DNA from 3 places in the Ewingella sp. C233 genome. Region 2 is predicted to be linked to each of the others. Evidence: predicted binding sites of a transcription regulator. Region 2 holds the regulator's gene; each other region holds the start of a gene.
What was found. Region 2 encodes PhoB, which activates phosphate uptake and scavenging genes when phosphate is short. Its sites were predicted from a motif close to CTGTCATAAAACTGNCNNAT; they were not measured.
Positions count from the first base shown of each region.

Region 1: the regulator PhoB is predicted to act here: its motif matches at 6,367-6,386, upstream of glpT (glycerol-3-phosphate transporter).
Region 3: the regulator PhoB is predicted to act here: its motif matches at 4,745-4,764, upstream of phoA (alkaline phosphatase).

Region 1 is NZ_JBUZRI010000006.1:60,944-68,098, forward strand. It holds gene recQ (ATP-dependent DNA helicase RecQ) at 1-402, shown strand, start outside; gene rhtC (threonine export protein RhtC) at 439-1,068, shown strand; gene rhtB (homoserine/homoserine lactone efflux protein) at 1,134-1,754, opposite strand; gene pldB (lysophospholipase L2) at 1,859-2,848, shown strand; gene yigL (sugar/pyridoxal phosphate phosphatase YigL) at 2,900-3,709, shown strand; gene glpQ (glycerophosphodiester phosphodiesterase) at 3,794-4,879, opposite strand; gene glpT (glycerol-3-phosphate transporter) at 4,882-6,234, opposite strand; gene ACZRKO_RS20620 (DcrB family lipoprotein) at 6,619-7,155, opposite strand, start outside.
Region 2 is NZ_JBUZRI010000001.1:123,209-130,363, reverse strand. It holds gene proY (proline-specific permease ProY) at 1-5, opposite strand, end outside; gene brnQ (branched-chain amino acid transport system II carrier protein) at 152-1,471, opposite strand; gene ACZRKO_RS00640 (cobalamin-independent methionine synthase II family protein) at 1,916-3,019, opposite strand; gene phoR (phosphate regulon sensor histidine kinase PhoR) at 3,257-4,582, opposite strand; gene phoB (phosphate response regulator transcription factor PhoB) at 4,670-5,359, opposite strand; gene sbcD (exonuclease subunit SbcD) at 5,601-6,839, shown strand; gene sbcC (exonuclease subunit SbcC) at 6,836-7,155, shown strand, end outside.
Region 3 is NZ_JBUZRI010000001.1:987,212-994,366, reverse strand. It holds gene ACZRKO_RS04565 (TetR/AcrR family transcriptional regulator) at 54-698, opposite strand; gene ACZRKO_RS04560 (HlyD family secretion protein) at 704-1,831, opposite strand; gene ACZRKO_RS04555 (DHA2 family efflux MFS transporter permease subunit) at 1,911-3,473, shown strand; gene ACZRKO_RS04550 (L,D-transpeptidase family protein) at 3,740-4,660, shown strand; gene phoA (alkaline phosphatase) at 4,847-6,265, shown strand; gene ACZRKO_RS04540 (helix-turn-helix domain-containing protein) at 6,668-6,988, shown strand.

The DNA of each region.
Region 1 (7,155 bases), on a different contig from region 2:
CATCTCGGCATGATTATGCAGAACATCGCCATGCACTCTGCGCTGCAACTGACCGAAGCGGCGCGTCCGGTGCTGCGGGGTGAAATTCCGCTGCAACTGGCGGTGCCACGCATTCAGACGCTGAAGATTAAAAGCAGTGCCAGCCAGAAAAGCTATGGCGGCAACTATGATCGTAAGCTGTTTGCCAAGTTGCGTAAGCTGCGTAAAACTCTGGCAGATGACAACAACGTTCCGCCTTACGTGGTCTTTAACGACACGACGCTGCTGGAAATGGCCGAACATTTACCGATAAGCCCGAGCGATCTGCTGGACATCACCGGTGTCGGCCAGCGTAAGCTGGAGAAATTCGGACGACCCTTTATGGCGATGATCCGAGATCATATCGACAACGGCGACGAATAAACGCCGGTTCCTGAAGATAAACAGAGAGAAAAACCCATGCTGATTTTATTCCTAACCGTTGCCCTGATGCATATGATCGCGCTGGTAAGCCCCGGCCCGGATTTCTTCTTTGTGTCGCAGACGGCGGCCAGCCGCTCGCGCAAAGATGCCATGATGGGCGTGGTGGGGATCACGCTGGGTGTAGCGGTCTGGGCGGCAGTGGCGCTGATGGGGCTGCATCTTATCCTGCAAAAAATGGCCTGGCTGCACCAGATTATTACCGTCGGTGGCGGTCTGTATCTGTGCTGGATGGGCTGGCAACTGCTAAAATCAGCGCGGGCCAAAAAGCTGGCGGGTGACACTGATGAAGTGGAAATCCCCGTCGATCTGCCTGCCGGTGGCCGTACCTTTATGCGCGGCCTTCTGACTAATCTCTCCAATCCGAAAGCGGTAATTTACTTCGGCAGCGTATTCTCACTGTTTGTCGGTGATAACGTCAGCGGCGGAGAACGTGGCGGATTATTCATTATGATCGTGGCCGAGACCTTTGTCTGGTTCTCGGTCGTGGCGATGGTTTTTGCGTTGCCGACCATGCGTCGCGGCTATCAGCGTTTAGCAAAATGGATTGATGGCGTAGCAGGCGTGGTGTTTGCCGGTTTTGGTATCGCGCTCATTGTGAATCGCTGATCACAGCGTTGTGCGCATTAAAAAAGGGTCCGGTTCAATGCCGGACCTTTTTTCATTCTAAAGAATTAAACCTTTCTTGCCGAAGCCAGCAATACTCCGACCAGCATAAACAGTGAGCCGAAAATGCGGTTCAGCAGTTGCATCTGCTTGGGTGCTTTGACCCAACCGGCGATGCGCGTTGCCAGTGTCGCGTAACCAATCATCACGATGATATCGACCACCACGGTGGTCACGCCGAGTACCACATATTGCGCGGCCTGTGGCTGGTGCGGGATGATAAATTGTGGAAACAGCGCGGCCAGAAATACAATACTCTTCGGGTTAGTGAGATTGACCAGAATTGCGCGTTTGAACAAACGCCGGCGTGGCATACTGCTGGCGAGTGCGTTGAGATCGATGGCACCGGCCGCCCGCCACTGGCAGATACCCAGCCAGATAAGGTACGCCGCACCCAGCCATTTCAGCACTTCAAAGGCCATCAGGGATTGCGACACCAGCGCGCCGAGGCCAATGCCGACCAGCACGATGTGAATCGACAGTCCGAGCTGCAAACCGGCGATGGAAGCGACGGCACCGCGATAACCGTGGCTGATGCCAACGCTCATCGTATTGATTGCGCCGGAGCCCGGTGAAAGACTTAAAATTGAAGTCGTAAGCAGATAGGTTAACCACCAGTCCAACGTCATCGCGCTACTCCCTGAAAAGGCTATTTTATGGCACAATACGCTATTGTTTATGGGCCCACAATTAACTTACTTATCTTCCTGTAACACGGTTTCGGAACCCTTCCATGTCATCGAATTTTGCAAAGTGGTTAACGCGTGAGAAAGAATTTTCTGCTTTTGCGACCGGGCCATTGCTGGATTTCTGGCGTCAACGGGAAGAAGGGCAATTTGCCGGTGTGGACGACGTACCGATTCATTACGTCCGCTTTAGCGCCTTTGAACACGACAGCGTCATTTTGGTGTCACCGGGGCGTATCGAAAGCTACGTAAAATACCCGGAGCTGGCGTATGACCTGTTTCACAGCGGTTATGACGTCATCATTGTTGATCACCGTGGGCAGGGGCGTTCCGGGCGTATGCTTGATGATCCACACCGTGGGCACGTGCAGCACTTTGATGACTACGTTGAGGATTTCCACCGGCTGTATGAGCGTGAAATCGCGCCACGTCATTACAATAAGAAGTATGTACTGGCTCACTCGATGGGCGGCGCGATTGCCGCGCTGTTCCTGGCGAAGTATCCGCAACGCTTTGACGCAGCGGCCCTTTGTGCACCGATGACAGGTATTTACCTACCAATACCGGGCTGGATCTCACGGCGGATACTCAACTGGGCGGAGAATCGTCCGCTGCGCCGGGACGGTTATGCGCTGGGAACCGGTCACTGGCGGCCACTGCCGTTTGTGGTTAACCGCCTGACGCACAGCCGCGAACGCTATCGCCGTAACCTGCGTTTTTATGCCGATTACCCTGAGCTGCAGGTCGGCGGGCCGACTTATCACTGGGTGCGAGAGAGTATTGAGGCGGGGTTGCATATTCTGCAACAGGCCGAAAATATCACTACGCCCCTGCTATTATTACAGGCAAGCGAAGACCGGGTGGTCGATAACCGGTCGCATCTTGCTTTTTGTCAGGCGATGGCCGTTGTCGGACACCCTTGTGAAGGGGAAAAGCCACTGGTCATCGAAGGCGCGCGCCATGAGATCCTGTTCGAACGGGACGACCTGAGGGCACAGGCGCTCGATGCCATCATGCGCTTTTTTGCGCGGCATTAACTCGCGGCGAACTGCCGCGCACAACTCCATCAGAGGTTAGAACCTACCGCTATGTATCATGTTGTTGCTTCCGATTTAGATGGCACTCTGCTGTCACCCGACCATACCCTGAGCCCTTACGCCAAAGAGACGCTGAAGATGCTGACTCAGCGTGACGTGCACTTTGTGTTTGCCACCGGCCGCCATCACATCGATGTAGCGCAGATCCGTGACAATCTGGAAATCAGCGCGTATATGATCACCTCCAACGGTGCGCGGGTGCATAACACCGAAGGCGAGCTGATCTTCTCCCACAACGTTGACGAAGACATCGCCCGCGACCTGTTCGGTATCATGCATAACAACCCGAACATTCTGACCAACGTTTACCGCAATGATGACTGGTATATGAACCGCGATCGTGACGATCAGGACCAGTTCTTCCGCGAGTCTGTCTTCAAGTACAAACTGTATGAACCGGGCCTGCTGGAAACCGACGGCATCTGCAAAGTCTATTTCACCTGTGAAAGCCATGAAGAGCTGGTTCCGCTGGAAGATGCCATCAACGCCCGCTGGGGCGATCGCGTCAACGTGAGCTTCTCGCTGCCAACCTGTCTGGAAGTGATGGCCGGTGGTGTATCTAAAGGCCATGCGCTGGAGCACGTGGCAAAACTGATGGGTTATGGGCTAAAAGACTGCATCGCGTTCGGCGATGGTCTGAACGATTTGGAAATGCTGACCATGGCCGGCAAAGGTTGTCTGATGAGCGGCTCCTTGCCACGCCTGAAAGCGGCGATGCCGGATGCCGAAATTATCGGTTCGAACGCTGACGATGCGGTGCCGCATTATCTGCGTAAAATGTATCTCTCCGAACCGGCTTAATTTTCCGGTAGGTTGAAGCATAAAAAAGCGGGCAGGGTGAAAATCTTGCCCGCTTTTTATGGTTTCAGCGCGATGAAACGGAACTTACTTCTGTGGCTGCGTCTGCTGATGCTCTAAATAACTCACCGCTTTGTCAGGGAAGTCAGTGAACAGGCCGTCAACGTGCGCCTGCTGATAAAGGATCTGATACAGCGAATTCACGTTGGTGACGTACTTCGGCAAATCGTCTGCGCGAACGGTAAACGGATGCACCACCAGCTTGCTGGCGTGTGCCTCCGCCGTCATCGGCGTCAGTTTGATATTATTCACCGTAGAGTCCGCTTCGATCAGCATATGGTAATCAGGTCCGATGCCGTCAGCATACTGCGCGATTTGTTTCATCGCGCCCGGCTTGAACATCCAGTCATAATTGTAATTCACCCATTTCCCGTCTTTCTGCTCCTGTGTTTCATCCCACTTGGTGTAGGCGATCAACTGAACCAGTTTCAGGTCGATGCCCATCTTAGGCTCCAGCTCATTCTTGATGCGCTTAAGCTCGTTCGGGTCGAAGCACTGGACATAGACATTGCTGCTTTTACTGGTGTATCCGTACTCTTTAAGCACTTCCAGCACTTTGGCAGAAATGTCTTTGCCTTCCTGACGGTGGAACCACGGGGCTTTGATCTCGGTATAAATCCCGACGTTTTTACCCGTCGAATGATTTAGCCCCTGCACGAACTCGATCTCTTCCTGGAAGGTGTGCACACGGAAATCAGATTTACCCATCGGGAAACGCCCCGGATAGGTCTGTACCTGTTTGCCGTCTTTGATATCAAAACCTTCGGTGAACTTCAGCGATTTGATCTCAGGCAGCGTAAAGTCGATAGCGTAATAACGCCCGTCTTTACGTGCGCGGTCAGGGAAACGCTGAGCCACGTCGGTCACACGATCCAGATAGTGGTCATGCAGAACGACCAGTTGGTCATCCTTGGTCATGACCAGATCCTGCTCGAGGAAATTGGCACCCTGCGCATAAGCCATGGCTTTCGCGGGCAGGGTATGTTCCGGCAGGTAGCCACTTGCGCCGCGATGAGCAATAACCACCGGCTCGGCGGCACTGGCATAGCATGAGGCGGCAATCAGGCCGGCCAGCCGGCTGCTTTTCAGCACATTACCTACTATGTTGCGCATCCTTATGCTCCTTTAGCCAGCTGGGCTTTGTGTTTGTTTTCACTCAGCATCACCATCACCAGCAACATCACCGCCAGCACACAGCCGCCAATCATTACGATAAAGCCGCCGTCCCAACCGAAGTAGTCAACGGTATAGCCGACGATAGCACTCGCCGCGACCGAACCACCGAGGTAACCAAACAGGCCGGTAAAGCCCGCCGCCGTTCCTGCCGCTTTCTTCGGTGCCAGTTCCAGTGCGTGTAAGCCAATCAGCATGACCGGGCCGTAAATCAGGAAGCCGATGGTGATCATACAAGCCATATCAATGCCCGGATTACCGACCGGGTTCAGCCAGTACACCACGGTGGCGATAGTGACCAGCACCATGAAGAACACGCCGGTGGCGCCACGGTTGCCTTTGAACACTTTGTCCGACATCCAGCCACACAGCAGCGTGCCCGGGATCCCTGCATATTCGTAGAGGAAATACGCCCACGAGGACTTATCCAACGCGAAGTGTTTCACCTCTTTCAGATAGGTCGGTGACCAGTCGAGGATGCCGTAACGCAGCAGGTAAACGAAAACGTTGGCGATGGCGATGTACCAGAGCAGTTTGTTCGGCAAAATGTACTGCATGAAAATCTGTTTCGCCGTCAGTTCCTGCTCGGCTGACTCTTTCACGTAGTCTGGTGGATAGTCGTTTTTGTACTCTTCAATCGGTGGTAAACCACAGGACTGCGGGGTGTCGCGCATCGTAATGAATGCAAAAACAGCCAGAGCAATCGCGCCAAAAGCGGGCATATAGAGCGCCGCGTGCCAGTCGTTAAACCACGCCATACCCAACAGGAACAACAGCGGAGGAATACCGCCGCCGACGTTATGGGCGCAGTTCCACACGGAGACGATGCTGCCGCGTTCTTTCTGCGACCACCAGTGAACCATGGTACGGCCACATGGTGGCCAGCCCATTCCCTGGAACCATCCGCACAGGAACAGCAGCACAAACATGATGGCAATACTGGACGTCGCCCAGGGCACGAAGCCCATAAACAACATCACGGCTGCCGCCAGAATCAGACCGACGGGCAGGAAAACGCGCGGGTTGGAGCGGTCGGACACCGACCCCATGATGAATTTGGAGATACCGTAAGCGATGGAGATACCGGACAGCGCGAAGCCAAGGTCACCACGAGAGAAGCCCTGATCGATCAGATAGGGCATAGCTAGTGCAAAGTTTTTACGCACCAGATAGTAGGCAGCATAACCGAAGAAAATCCCCATGAAGATCTGCCAGCGAAGGCGGCGGTACAAAGGATCAACATGGTCTGCTGCCACGGGAGCCTGATGGGCTGCGGGCTTAAAGATACTGAGCATTAACGCCTCCAATGGCATTGGTCAGCTCACTCACCCTGAGTGGCTGACAAACAATAAAACCAAACTGAAATGTTCCATAACGAGCGTCATGCTAATCGAATGCGCGTTAGCGAATTGTGATAGATGACGAAATTGTTACAGTTTTATGAATCTGGAGGCGAATTTTGCGGCATTGGTTAACATTTTGAAATACGAAATTGCGCATTTTTCCCGTCACCGATCACATTTTTTGCTTTTCATTGCGATATTTTGGGGCAGTGGCGCGAATCCGTTCGTTTATGAGCGAATAAGTCCATAGAGAGGATGGTGTTTTAGTGTGTCAGGACGCGTCAGTCATGAAAAAGCGGGGCAAGCCCCGCTCGTAAAATAATCAGTACAATATAATTACTTAATTTTCAGGGTATTAATGATCGCTTCGGCATCCGTCTGCGCCTGCTGCTGATTATCCGCAGGCAGGGTGATTTGCAGGGTCAGCAGATGGCTGTCCACTTTGCCCAGAACGATAGATGAATACGCTTTCTGACCCGCGGATGAGATCACGCTGTCGTACTGTTGCAGTGTCTGGCCGTCGACCTGAATCGATTTATCCGTGACCACCTGCAGGTTGGTATCGCGGGCTTTCTGCTGTTCTTGCAGACGGGCTGTCAGCACGTCCAGCGACTCAGTGGTGTTATCACCGAGGATAACGATCACGGCTTTCTGACCGGTGCTGTCGGCATACACATGCATATTGTTTGCCTGGCTGCCCAGTTTACCGCTCTGATCGCTCATACCCTGCGGAAGGGAAAAGGTCACTTTGCCATCAAGCAGGCTGACCGGAACGCCAGCTGCAGTTGCAGAGGCCGCCGGAGCGCCTTTATCCGCTGCGGCTTTGTCGTCAGTTTTGCCATCACACGCCGCCAGACCGAGGATCAGCACGCC
Region 2 (7,155 bases):
TGCATGTAATTAATCCAATTTCTGTTTTCATCAAATCTGATGAGAGACTTTACTCAAACCAATGAAAAAGCCACGGAAGGGATCCCGTGGCCTGTTTGGCGAAAATCAATTATACGATCTAAACATCACTTGCGTGAACCTTCAATACGGATCACTGATGTGCAGTAACGCTGCGCGGACCGCTGATTTTGTCGTAAATTCCGACCAACACCAGCATCACCACTGAAGGCGGCAACCATGCCAGACCCTGCGCCGCCAGCGGCAGGTGCGAAGTCCAGGCTGGCATAAGGTCTGCCAGTGCAGACGTTTTGATGCCATCAATCACACCGAACAAGAAGCTGACCAGCATCACCGGTGCCATGATACGGGTGGTGTTATTCCACCAGCGCAGCGTGAAGCTCAGCACTACCAGCGCGATACACGGCGGATAAATCGCCGTCAGCACCGGGATGGAAATCTGAATCAGATGGCTCAGGCCGAGGTTCGAGACCAGCATGGAGAACAAGCCCAGAATAAATACCAGCGTCTTATAAGAGAGCGGCAAATATTGCGCGAAGAACTCCGCACAGGCGCAGGTCAGGCCAACCGCGGTCACCATACAGGCAACGAAAATCAGTGCGGCCAGGAAGAAGGTGCCAACGCCACCAAAAGTATGGGCAACATAAGCATGCAAGACAACCGCGCCATTGGTCGCATCCGGTACCAGTGAGGCACTGTTTTCACCGAGTTTAAACAGGCTCAGGTAAACCAGCATCAGGCCCACACCGGCAATCAAACCCGCCATGACGGTATAACGGGTCAGCAATTTGGCATCGCTTACGCCACGTGAACGCGCTGCGTTCACAATGACGATCCCAAAGACCATCGCGCCCAAGGTGTCCATGGTCAGATATCCATTCACAAAACCGCTGGAGAACGGCACAGTTTGATAGACTTCTGTCGCCGGAATACTTTGGCCCGCAGGCCACAACACGGCGGCAATGCCCAATACACCCAGCGCGACAATTTTCAACGGCGCGAGGAAGTGGCCGACAGTATCGAGCAATTTCCCCGGATAGAGGGAAATGCCAATCACCAGCGCAAAGTAGATCACGCTATAGATGAACAGCGGCATCGGGCCGTCACCGGTCAGTGGCGCGATCCCGACTTCGAAAGAAACCGTTGCCGTACGCGGCGTGGCGAACAGCGGACCCACGGCGAGATAACAGACCGTCGCCAGCAGTAAACCGGCCGCACGGCCAATCGGCGTACTCAGGGCGTCAACACCACCACCGACGCGCGCCAGCGCGATCACGGTCATCACCGGAAGGCCAACCGCCGTCACCATAAAGCCGGCAGCTGCCCACCAGACTTCATGGCCAGCCTGTAAGCCGACCATCGGTGGGAAAATAATGTTCCCTGCACCGACGAATAAGGCGAAGGTCATAAAACCCAGCGCCAGAATATCTTTGCTTGCTAAACGAGTACTCATGATTGGTGTCGTGTTGCCTGTTCAAATGAATAAAAGTGACCGTTGCTGGCACCCTGCTCTTTCGTCATGAGACAACGCCGCGATGAGCGCGCGTTAACATCGATGTGAGGGCAGAAAGGAGCTTATAAACGCCTGATGATATGCAGATAAAGATGTTGTTATGCAGGGAGTATCGAGCGACAGCGGGAGCTAAGGTAAACGTTTATAGTGCGGAAAGGCAAGTCGCGATCCAAAAAGCAGAGTCTTCCACCAGATAATTACAACAAAGCAGTAAATACCACTAAATAAGCGTTAAAACACGTCACATGATATGTATGATTTATGAACATACGAAGCACAAGATATGCACGATTGACAATAAAAGTGCGCAAAACTACCAGATTACAGTCATTTCACGCACGTTTATAAAGTGTTAACAGAAGGTTAACCTACTAGTTTTTCAGGTCACCAAATACGGGCAGCGATATCTACGACCCGTTTCAGCTTCTCCCACTGCTGCTCTTCACTCAGGCTGTTTCCCTCTTCCGTTGAGGCAAACCCACACTGCGGGCTGAGGCAAATCTGGTTGATATCAAGGAATTCGGCCGCTTCTGCAAGACGGCTTTCCACCGTTTTCGCCAGCTCCAGTTCGCCAGATTTAGTGGTGATTAAGCCCAGAACGGCCTGCTGATGACCCGGCTTGATGAAACGTAAAGGCGCGAAGCCACCGGAGCGCTCGTTGTCATACTCCAGGAAGAACGCATCGATGTTGACGCCGCCGAACAGAATCTCAGCTACCGGCTCATACCCGCCTTCGGAGATCCAGGTCGAGCGGAAATTGCCCCGACAAACATGCAGACCAATCACCAGATCGTCGGGTTTACCGGCAATCGCTTTGTTCAGCACACCGGCGTAAGTACGCGCTAACTCTTCCGGAGAATCACCGCGTTCGCGAATTTGCTTCTTCTGATCTTCCGAGCACAGATACGCCCAGACGGTATCGTCGAGTTGCAGATAACGGCAGCCAGCGTCATAGAACGCTTTGATTGCGTCACGATACAACTGCGCCAGATCGTCAAAATAGGCGTTCAGATCCGGGTAAATCTCTTTGCTGATTGCGTCACGGCCGCCGCGAAAATGCATCACGCTTGGGCTCGGGATCGTCATTTTCGGTGTGGCAGAACCGCTGATGCTTTTCAGGAAGCGGAAATCTTCCAGCATCGGGTGGTCACTAAACCCCAGCTTGCCGGTGACTTTGATGCTGCGCGCTTTGGTTTGTACGCCGTTGAACTGAATCCCCTGAACTGCATCGTAACCTTCTACGCCGTCCAGCCCCTCGAAGAAATCGAAATGCCACCACGCGCGGCGAAACTCACCGTCAGTAACCACTTGCAAACCGGCTTCACGCTGTAGCTCAACCACGCGGCGGATCTCGGTATCTTCTACTGCGCGCAGCTGGCCGGCATCAATCTCACCCGCCTGGAATTGCTTACGCGCATGCTTAATGGCCGCCGGACGTAAAAAACTGCCTACCACGTCAGCACGGAAAGGGGGAAGAGTACGTTGCATGAAAATCTCCTGAAGGTGCCTCCCGCCAGAGGCAGGGAGCCAATGATTCACAAAGTGAATAATCACTTAAAGTTACATAAAGCCATCCAGATGGCTAAACATCTTTAAGGCTATCCTGTCATGCCAAGGTTTCACCGACAAACGAGGATTTTTCATGGGACGTGAAGGAAATTCATGATGGCGATGAGATTCGTGCAAGGCAAAAAGGGAAAGCTGCTCTGTCAGCAGCTTTCCGGTTTATTCCGGATGCTTAACCCGTACTCCGCTGTTTTGCCCCGCAGGTACAATCAGCCGTTGCGGCAGAGTGAACATAAAGCGGGTGCCGGTGCCCACTTCACTGATGATATCGAGCTTGGCGTTGTGGTGGCTGAGTGCATGTTTGACGATCGCCAGCCCCAGTCCGCTGCCGCCGGTCTGGCGGGAACGGGCCTTATCAACGCGATAAAAACGCTCCGTCAGGCGTGGTAAATGCTGAGGGGCAATACCCGGTCCGTTATCGCTGACCTGAAATTGCGCACCGAGTGGCGTCTGCTGCCAGCTGACTTCAATCCGGGTACCCGCTGGCGTGTGATTGACCGAGTTATAGACCAGGTTCGAGACCGCGCTGCGCAGCTGATCTTCATTGCCAAACACCTGCAATTTGTCGTTAACGCGAAACACGATGTCGTGACGGCCACTGCTCAGCGTCTGCACTTCCCGTTCAAGCATTCCCAGCATCAGCGGCATATCCACCCGCTCATTGAGATCAATATTCGCGGCGGCTTCAATGCGCGAAAGCGTCAGCAGTTGCTTAACCAGCCCGTCCATGCGACGGGTCTGCTCCTGCATTGTGTCCAGCGCTTTGCTGCGAAAAGGCTCTTCCAGCTTCTCGTCTTCCATCATCTCCAGATAGCCCTGCAACACCGTCAGCGGCGTGCGTAATTCATGGCTGACGTTGGCGAAGAAGTTGCGACGGGCACCTTCGAGCTGGCGCATCTGAGTGACGTCGCGCGCCACCATCAGCAACTGCCCTTCCGAATAAGGCATGACACGGAATTCGACATAGTGATCGTTGTTCAGCTGTAAATTCAGGGCACGGTCAAAGTCGCGGTTCTGCACCCAGGCGCGAAATTCCGGGTAACGCAGCAAGTTGAAAATATGCTGCCCGTTATCTTCCGGCCAGCGAAAGCCCAGCAGCTCCTGCGCCAGACCGTTGCACCAGAAAATATTCCCCTCTTCGGTCGCCAGCACTACCGCATCAGGCAGCGATTCTGCGCCGCTGCGAAAACGTTTGATCAGTTGACCGAGTTCACGCCGCCGCCGTCGGTTGCGCATCTGCATCTGGTTAAGGCCATAAAACAGCGGTTCCCAGCTCCAGCGGCCATTTGGCGGAGTAATGCTGCGGTCGAGCCACAGCCAATGAGAGAGTTTAAGCTGGTTATAATAGTTCCAGCCCAGCGCCGCCAGCAGGGACGCAAAAAGCAGCCATCCGAAATGGCCGAAGAAAATACCGATGATCAGCGCCGGCAGGCAGAACAGGAACAGTTCCCCGGCCAGCCGTTTCCAGGACAGACGTTCTAACACACAGTAACTCCGTCAGTTGTTCTCTACCCTAAATGATTCGTTACCCTAAATAATTCAAGTCGCCTGCAGCTTGAAGTATGACGGATATTAGTAGCGTGTTGAGAACCGGTACCCGGTCCCACGTACGGTTTGAATCATCCGATCGTGCCCGCTGGTTTCCAACGCTTTGCGCAGGCGACGGATATGAACGTCCACTGTGCGATCTTCCACATACACGTTAGTGCCCCAAACGTTATTGAGCAACTGTTCGCGGCTGTAAACACGTTCGGAATGGGTCATAAAGAAGTGCAGAAGTTTGAACTCGGTCGGGCCCATGTCGAGCGCCTGCTCGTTCGCCATCACGCGGTGTGATGACGGGTCGAGGATCAGGCCCTGCATGTCGATCACCTCTTCCACCGCCATCGGTGAAATCCGGCGCATCACGGCTTTAATACGCGCCACCAGCTCTTTCGGTGAGAACGGTTTGGTGATGTAGTCGTCAGCACCCACTTCCAGCCCGCGCACCCGGTCTTCTTCTTCACCACGTGCCGTCAGCATCATGACAGGGATTTCACGCGTTAACGCTTCGCGTTTAAGGTGTTTGATGAACTGTATGCCGGAACCGCCCGGTAGCATCCAGTCGAGTAAAATAAGTTCGGGGAAAGGTTCGATTAACCGAGCGATTGCCGAGTCAAAATCTTCTGCTTCAATTGCCTGATAGCCATTCTGTTCCAGTACGAAGCAGACCATTTCACGGATCGGAGCTTCATCTTCAACCACTAATATACGTCTAGCCATCGTAGATCCTGCCAATAGGTTAGCGATCAATTGTTTGATTGCGGGAGGCATTATGCGTCAGTTTTGTGACAGATTTATGAAAAAAAACCAGCAACCGAACTAAGTGTAGCTAAGCCTTCATTATTACGTCATGCCGCTGAAATCCGGCTGATTTATCAGGGACAGCCGACCCTGCTGGCGTTTATACTTTGCGACACTCTTTGCGACACTGCATCGTGGCACACTTCATCACGGGAGTTTCATGCGCCTGATCCATACTTCAGACTGGCATCTTGGTCAGTACTTTTTCACCAAAAGCCGTGCCGCCGAGCATCAGGCGTTTTTACGCTGGCTGACGGAACAGGTGGAAAATCATCAGGTTGACGCCGTGATTGTGGCCGGAGATATCTTCGATACCGGCTCCCCACCGAGTTATGCGCGCGAACTGTATAACCGCTTTGTGGTGGAACTGCAAAAAACCGGCTGCCAGTTAATTGTTCTGGCCGGAAATCACGATTCGGTTGCGACGCTTAATGAGTCACGCGAACTGCTCTCCTGCCTCAATACCCGGGTGATTGCTACCGTCGGCGAAGATTTGTCGCAGCAGATTCTGGTGCTTCATCAACGTGACGGCACGCCCGGAGCGGTGCTGTGCGCCATTCCGTTCCTGCGCCCTCGTGATTTGATTGCCAGTCAGGCTGGTCAGTCCGGTAGCGACAAGCAGCTGGCATTGCAGGAAGCCATCGCCGCACATTATGACGCACTTTATCAGGCCGCCGTGGCCGAACGTGAACGCCTCGGCGTGCTGATACCGATCATCGCCACCGGTCATCTGACCACCGTCGGCGTCAGCACCTCTGACTCAGTACGCGACATCTATATCGGCACGCTCGACGCTTTCCCCGCACAGGCTTTTCCGCCGGTAGATTATGTGGCCCTCGGGCATATTCATCGCGCCCAGTGTGTGGCGAAAACCGAGCATATCCGCTACAGCGGCTCACCGATTGCCCTGAGTTTTGACGAGCTGGGCAAAGTGAAAAGCGTCTATTTACTCGATTTTGATGGCGCGACCCTCAACGCCATCGACACGCTGGAGATCCCGCAATTTCAGCCGATGCAGATGATCAAGGGCGCGCTCGTCGACATCGAACAACAACTAAAACAGTTTACTGACGCTGAGACCGACAAGCCGGTGTGGCTAGATATTGAAGTCGCCACGCAGGATTATCTCAGTGATATTCAGCGCCGGATTCAGGCCCTGACCGCCGACCTGCCGGTCGAAGTGGTGTTACTGCGCCGCAGCAAAGAGCAGCGGCAAAACAGCATTTCGCAACAAGAAAAAGAGACCCTCAGCGAACTGAGCGTCGGCGAGGTATTTGAACGCCGTCTGGCACTGGAAACCGGGGTAGATGAAAACCGCCAGGCGCGGATGCGCACCCTGTTCGCTCAGGTGGTGGAACAGGTACAAAGCGGCACCTCAGCCGAGGAGAACGCATCATGAAAATTCTCAGCCTGCGTCTGAAAAACCTGAACTCACTGGAAGGTGAATGGAAGATCGACTTCACCGCCGAGCCCTTTGCCAGTAACGGTTTATTCGCGATTACCGGCCCGACCGGCGCGGGGAAAACCACCCTGCTCGACGCCATTTGTCTGGCGTTGTATCACCAGACACCACGCCTGAACGTTTCACCGACGCAAAACGAGCTGATGACCCGCCACACGGCCGAATCTCTGGCGGAGGTGGAGTTCGAAGTCAAAGGCATCGGCTACCGCGCCTTCTGGAGCCAGCGCCGCGCCAAAAATTCACCGGATGGCAA
Region 3 (7,155 bases), 860 kb from region 2:
CAGTTTCCCCTCAAATGTCTGCCCTTTGAAGCCCTGAGCAATCAGGGCTTTTTTTATGCCAATCCGAGCCGGGTTTTAATCCTCAATCTGGCATTTTCCAGCAACGCATCGGATGCCGCACGCTCAGGTTCACAGCGTGCCAGCGACAAAATCCCCATCAGCTCGGCGGTAACCGACAGCGCAACACTTTCTGGTTCAGGGATCTGCATTTCGCGTAGCTGGCCGGTGATCATGCCGCGAATATTGGCAATGCCCTGCGCAAATGCCGCCTGACAGGGTGCGCTCATCCGAGGCGTTTCTGATGCCAGCGCCGAAACCGGACAGCCCTGCGCCCTATTGTCGCGGTGCCACGCTGACAGATAAAAGTCGATATATCCGGCCAGCTGTTCAGGTGGCGTCAGGCCTTTGTTCTCTTTCTCCCAGCGCGCCATCACCTGATTGAACATCTGCCCGATAGCGGCTTCGATCAGCACCTCTTTCGAGGCAAAGTGCGCATAAAAACCACCGTGAGTCAGCCCGGCTTTGCTCATCACGCCCGCCACGCTCACCTGCTGAGGGCCTTTGGCGCGAATGGCCTTCGCCGCCTCCCTGACGATGCGCTCGCGGATTTTCGGTTTATGTTCACTCTCATAACGCATGGTTTGCTCCCTGATAAACGGCGGTTCCTGCTGCGGCCACAGTCTGGCGCACTGCGCCATGACAATCAATCCCGCAGGGCAATTCGCGCATCGACGGACAACCCTGGCCGCAACGATACCAGCTCCGGCTGCCCGGCGTTCAGCCGGATACGCACCGGGACACGCTGCACAATTTTCGTGAAATTGCCGGTGCCCGGCTCGAAAGGCAACAGGGCAAACGTAGAGCCGGACCCCGGTGCCAGACTGTCCACCACGCCGGTGAATTTGACGCCCGGCAGCGCGTCCACGCTGACGCTGGCTTTTTGTCCAGGCTGAATACGTTCAGTCTGCGTCTCTTTAAAGTTGGCAATGACGTAGAGATCACGCTGCGGCACCAGCGTCATCAGGCGCTGGCCGGGCGTGACGTAATCGCCAATCTGCACCTGACGGTTACCCACTACGCCCTCGACGGCGGCAAAAATTGTGGTGTGTTTTTGGTCCTGCTGCGCAAGATCCAGCGCAGCTTGCGCTTTTTGTACCGTCGCACGGGCCAGCGCCAGCGAGGCCTGAATTTCTGCCCGCTGTGCGTGCGTCACTTGCGCCTGATTCTGCGCCACGTCAAGCATCGCTCTGGCATGGGCTGCCTCCTGTTCGGCAGTAATGGCCACCGTTTTGTAGCGGTCCGCATCATTACGTGATGTAGCACCGCTCACCGCCAGCGACTGGTAACGACGCTGCTCATCCTGCGCGTGCTGCTGCTCCGCCTGTGACGAGCGGATGGCGGTGCGTGCCGCCTGAATCTGCGCTTGTGCCAGTTGCTCCTGAGCCTGCTGACTGATTAACGCCGCCTGCTGCGCCGCCACCTGAGCTTTACCATCGGCAACATCACCCTCTGCGGCGGCGACGCGGGCATCGAACTCTTCGCTGTCGATCACCACCAGCGGCTGTCCGGCTTTCACCCACTGGTTGTGCTTCACCAGTACGCTGGACACAAAACCTTTCACTTTGGGTGCGACAGTCGTGGCATCCACGCTGACATAGGCATCATCAGTGGATTCACTGGCTGGTGCGGCGAGTAACCAGGCTGCGCCGCCCAATGCTACCACCAGCGCAATACCGCTGACGATCCAGGTCCGCGACGGGCGACGAAAGCCCGACTTTTCCTTCTCTGAAACTGGCGCACTCTCTGTGGTTGTTACCGCTGCTTCACTCATTTTTCTTCTCGCTCATTGCATGATGGCTATCATATTAATATGATGCCAATCATATAAACAAGTGCAAAAGGTTTAAACGATGTCCTCAGCCACCCTTTCTGCTTCTGCTCAACAGCCCGTCTCGCCCGGCGATCTGCCGACGGCGCGCAAATTTCTGATCTTCAGCGTGATGGCATTCGGTATGTTTCTGGCGCTGATTGATATCCAGATTGTGGCCGCCTCACTCAACGATGTGCAGGCCGGATTGTCCGCCGGGCCGGATGAAATCAGTTGGGTGCAGACCTCCTATCTGATTGCCGAACTGGTGATGATCCCGTTCTCCGCATTTCTGACACAGGCCCTTTCCACCCGCTGGCTGTTCAGTGCGTCGGCGGCGCTGTTCACACTTAGTAGCATCGGCTGCGGGCTGGCGTGGAATATTGAGTCGATGATTTTCTTTCGCGCCCTGCAGGGGTTTACCGGCGGCGCAATGGTGCCGACGGTATTTTCTACCGGTTTTACACTGTTTAAAGGTAAGCAACAGGCACTGATCCCGGCGATCCTCGGTATGGTCAGCGTGCTGGCACCGACGCTTGGCCCTACCGTCGGCGGCGTGGTCACTCAGTGGCTGGACTGGCGCTGGATCTTCTTTATCAATATCGTGCCCGGCATTTTAGTCGCGACCGGGGCTGTGCTGTTTATCCATGTCGATAAGGCCGATTTTTCGATGCTTAAACGCATCGACTGGGTGCATTTGCTGTCGATGGCCGTCGCGCTGGGCTGTCTGGAGTACGTGCTGGAGGAAGGGCCGCGCAAGAACTGGTTTAGCGATCCGCAAATCCAAATCTCGGCATGGTTTTCTCTGGTAGCCTTTGTCTTGTTTCTTGAGCGCTCATTTTATTCGAAAAACCCGATAGTGCGCCTGACGCCCTTCCGCGACCCGACCTTCACGTTTGCCTGCGTATTTAATCTGGTGATTGGCTTCGGGCTTTATGCCTCGACCTACCTCACGCCGGTTTTTCTCGGCCGCATCCGCGACTTCGACAGTTTGCAAATCGGTACCACCGTTTTTGTGGTCGGCATCGGACAGTTTTTCAGCACGATTTTGGCGGCGAAATTGATTGGCGTGGTTGACCGGCGGATCCTGGTGTCGGTTGGTCTGCTCGGTTTCTCCCTCAGCATGTGGCTGACCAGCGCGGTGACTACGCAATGGGGTGCAGATCAGTTTTTGTGGCCACAGATCATCCGCGGTTTGTTCATTATGCTGTGCATCGTGCCCAGCGTGAATATGGCGCTGACGGCGTTTCAGGGGCCGGAATTGCGTTACGCCTCGGGGCTGTTCAATCTGATGCGCAACCTCGGGGGCGCAATTGGTATCGCCACCGTCAATACCTGGTTGCAGGACTGGACGCGGGTTCACACCACCCGTTTTGGCGAATCGCTGGGGCATTATGGCCGTGAGGCTCAGGAAGTGATATCCGCCATGGCAGCACGATTTGCTCAGGTAACGCCAGATGCCCAACATGCGCTGCTGATGGCCAAAGGAATATTTGGCGCAAAAGTGGCCGCAGATGCCTTTACGCTGGCCTTCAACGACGTGTTTATGCTGATGTCATGGATGTTTCTGGCGGCTTTGCTGATGGTGCCATTTTGTCGAAAATAAGCAGTGGAATGTCATGAAATGTAAAAGGTCTGTGATCAATCTGGTAAAAAATGCAGTCTCTTTAGGGAACTTTTCACACTTGCTGAGAAAGCTTTGGCCTGTTTGAAATAAATCCTTATAATTGGCGGCCCGGAAATGTGATTAGTTACACATCTTGATTCACTCTCAGGCCCGTGTGTACCTACAATAGTCATCCGGCTGTTTAACGCCGGGGGAACAACCTGACAACAACTGCCTGTGTGGCAATAACAATAACCAACGAAAATATGAAAATGAGCATTCGCGCGATCCTTACTATGGTTTTGGCAGTTGCTGCGTACAGCCAGGCAGCTTTTGCCGTGGTCTATCCTCTCCCGGCCAATAATGGTCGGCTGATCGGGGAGAACATCACCGTCACCGTTCCAGAAAACAGCAAATTACCGCTGGAAAGTTATGCTGCACAGTTCCAGATGGGCCTGAGCAATATGCTTGAAGCTAACCCGGGCGTGGATCCTTTCCTGCCAACACCGGGCACCGTGCTGACTATTCCACATCAGCTGATCCTGCCAGACACCCCACATGAAGGCATTGTTATCAATAGTGCTGAAATGCGTCTGTATTACTACCCGAAAGGCAGCAATACTGTAGTGGTTCTGCCAATCGGTATCGGCGAACTGGGCAAAGACACCCCACTGAACTGGGTGACCACTATCCAGCGTAAGAAAGCCGGTCCGACCTGGACTCCAACTGCCAAAATGCATGAAGAATATGCAGCACGCGGAGAGTTCCTGCCAGCCGTCTTCCCTGCTGGTCCAGATAACCCGATGGGCCTGTATGCACTCTACGTTGGCCGCCTGTATGCCGTTCACGGTACCAACGCCAACTTTGGTATTGGTCTGCGTGTGAGCCACGGTTGTGTGCGTCTGCGTGATGCTGACATCAAATGGCTGTACGACAACGTGCCGCAGGGCACCCGCGTGCAGTTCATCAACGAGCCGGTGAAAGCCACCGTTGAGCAAGGCGGCAAGCGTTATGTGGAGATCCACAACCCGCTGTCTGCTAACCAGCAAGAGTTTGACTCTCAGGAGCCAATCCCTGTTTCCCTGACCGGTAACGTCGGTGCTGTCGCTATGGACCCAAGCGTGAACCAGACCATCGTTCAGCGCGCCATCGAACTGCGTTCAGGAATGCCAACGCTGATTAATTAATTTCAGCTTCAGCAGCATCAGAAAGCTCCTCACATGAGGGGCTTTTTTTATGCCTGAGATCCGGCTTTTTGCATTAAATGTCACATGTCATAAAAACGTCACGCCACTGACTTAAGCTCCCATGTAACAAAGTAAGACAAGTTGTATCTCTTCTTATCTGACGTTTCATTACACGGAGTTTTCTTTATGCATCAGCCTGTATCTCTTGTCGCCCGTGCGGTTGTCGCCGCTCTGCTGTTCACCTCTGCTCAGGCCGCACTGGCTGAAGCCTCCCTGACCTCCCGCGCCGCTGTGGGCGACATCACCGAGCAAGGAGGTGCACGTCGCCTGATCGGTGATCAGACCGAGGCCCTGAAAGCCTCGCTTTCCAATAAGACAGTGAAAAACGTGATCCTGCTGATTGGCGACGGCATGGGCGACTCTGAAATCACCTCGGCGCGTAACTATGCGGAAGGTGCGGGCGGTTATTTCAAAGGCATCGATGCGCTGCCGCTGACCGGTCAGTACACCCACTATTCGCTCGACAAAAAAACCCATAAACCGAACTACGTCACCGACTCCGCCGCTTCGGCGACCGCCTGGTCAACCGGTGTCAAAAGTTACAACGGTGCCCTGGGCGTTGACGTCAACGGCAAAGACCACGCAACCTTGCTGGAGCTGGCTAAAGCGGCCGGTTTTGCCACCGGTAACGTCTCTACCGCCGAATTGCAGGATGCCACGCCGGCAGCACAAATCTCTCACGTGACGTCACGTAAATGTTACGGTCCGGAAGAAACCAGTGAAAAATGCCCGACGAACGCGCTGGAGAATGGCGGTCGTGGATCGATCACTGAGCAACTGCTGAAAACCCGTGCGGACGTCACCCTCGGCGGCGGCGCGAAATCCTTCACTCAGTTAGCTAAAAGCGGCGAATTTCAGGGGAAATCACTGAAGGCTCAAGCTACTGCACAGGGTTATCAATGGGTAGAAAATGCGGATGAACTGAACGCTATTACCCTGGCCAATCAATCTAAACCACTGTTGGGTCTGTTTTCTGCGGGCAATATGCCGGTGCGCTGGAGTGGCCCGAAAGCCAGCTATCACGGGAATATTGATAAGCCTGCTGTGACCTGTGAAGCCAATCCGCAGCGTACCGGCGACATTCCAACGCTGGCGGCGATGACCGAAAAAGCCATCGATTTGCTGAAAACTCAGCCGAACGGATTCTTCCTGCAAGTGGAAGGCGCGTCGATTGATAAACAGGATCACGCAGCCAACCCGTGCGGTCAGTTTGGTGAAACGGTCGATCTCGACGAAGCGGTGCAAAAAGCCCTCGAGTTTGCCCGTAAGGAGGGTAATACGCTGGTGATTGTGACGGCTGACCACGCCCATTCCAGCCAGATCATTGAGGCAGATGCTAAAGCACCGGGGCTGACCCAAACGCTCACCACAAAAGATGGTGCGCCGATGACCATCAGCTATGGCAACTCTGAAGAGGATTCACAGGGCCATACCGGTACACAGTTGCGCATCGCCGCTTATGGTCCGCACGCAGCCAACGTTGTGGGGCTGACAGATCAGACTGACCTGTTCTTCACCATTAAAAATGCGATGGCAATTAAATAATCATTCCCCTTTATTTTCTCCCTTCACTATTTCGGCTCACGGGCCGGAATAGTGAACATATTAACTTCACTGACTTATGCTGCATCCCCTTTGATTCATGGTTTCCGCTAAGCGATTACGGTATAGTTTCGCCCGCTGCGGCAAAATCCGCAGCCGGGATTTGCACCCTGGATAACACAACGTCGATATATAGATTACTTTTATATATTGAAGCCTTGGCACACCTTTTGTTTGTTACTCGTTCACGTAATAAGCAACTGCTCTATGGTGGCTCAGGCGGGGCAGCCTTCGGGCTGGCCGGTGATCCGTTGTGGCCGGTAGTGCAAACTCCGTCTGGGCTACCACCCAAGAGATTTGCACCTCTAAGTGGTAGCGGAATTCGTTTTGCAACGGAGAATGCGAATGTCTATCACCAAACTGGAAGTAAAAAAAACCCGTAAAGTAAAAACCTCACCTTTGGACAAGCGCCCGGCTCAGAATTGGCACCCGGCAGATATTATTGCGGCGTTACACAAAAACGGCACCACGCTGGCCGCGTTATCACGCAACTCTGGTCTGTGTTCATCAACCCTGGCCAATACCCTTTCCCGCCCCTGGCCTAAGGGGGAACTGTTGATAGCGCAAGCCCTTGGTACTGTCCCGTCTGAAATCTGGCCGCAGCGCTACTTCACTGAAAATGGACAGCCGATCGTCAAAATCATGAGGAACAGAACCAAAGTCTGAGGCTAAACTCTGGCGGTGTAAGGAACAGAAAGTACTTTGTTCCTTTGTTGTCACCGCCTTATTGATGCCAGTACTCACCTCAACTGTTATACGCTTTATTCATTATACTGTTACTGTTATACAACAAGGCCTCCGTGTTTAAATTCACTCCTCGCAAAAACCCAACG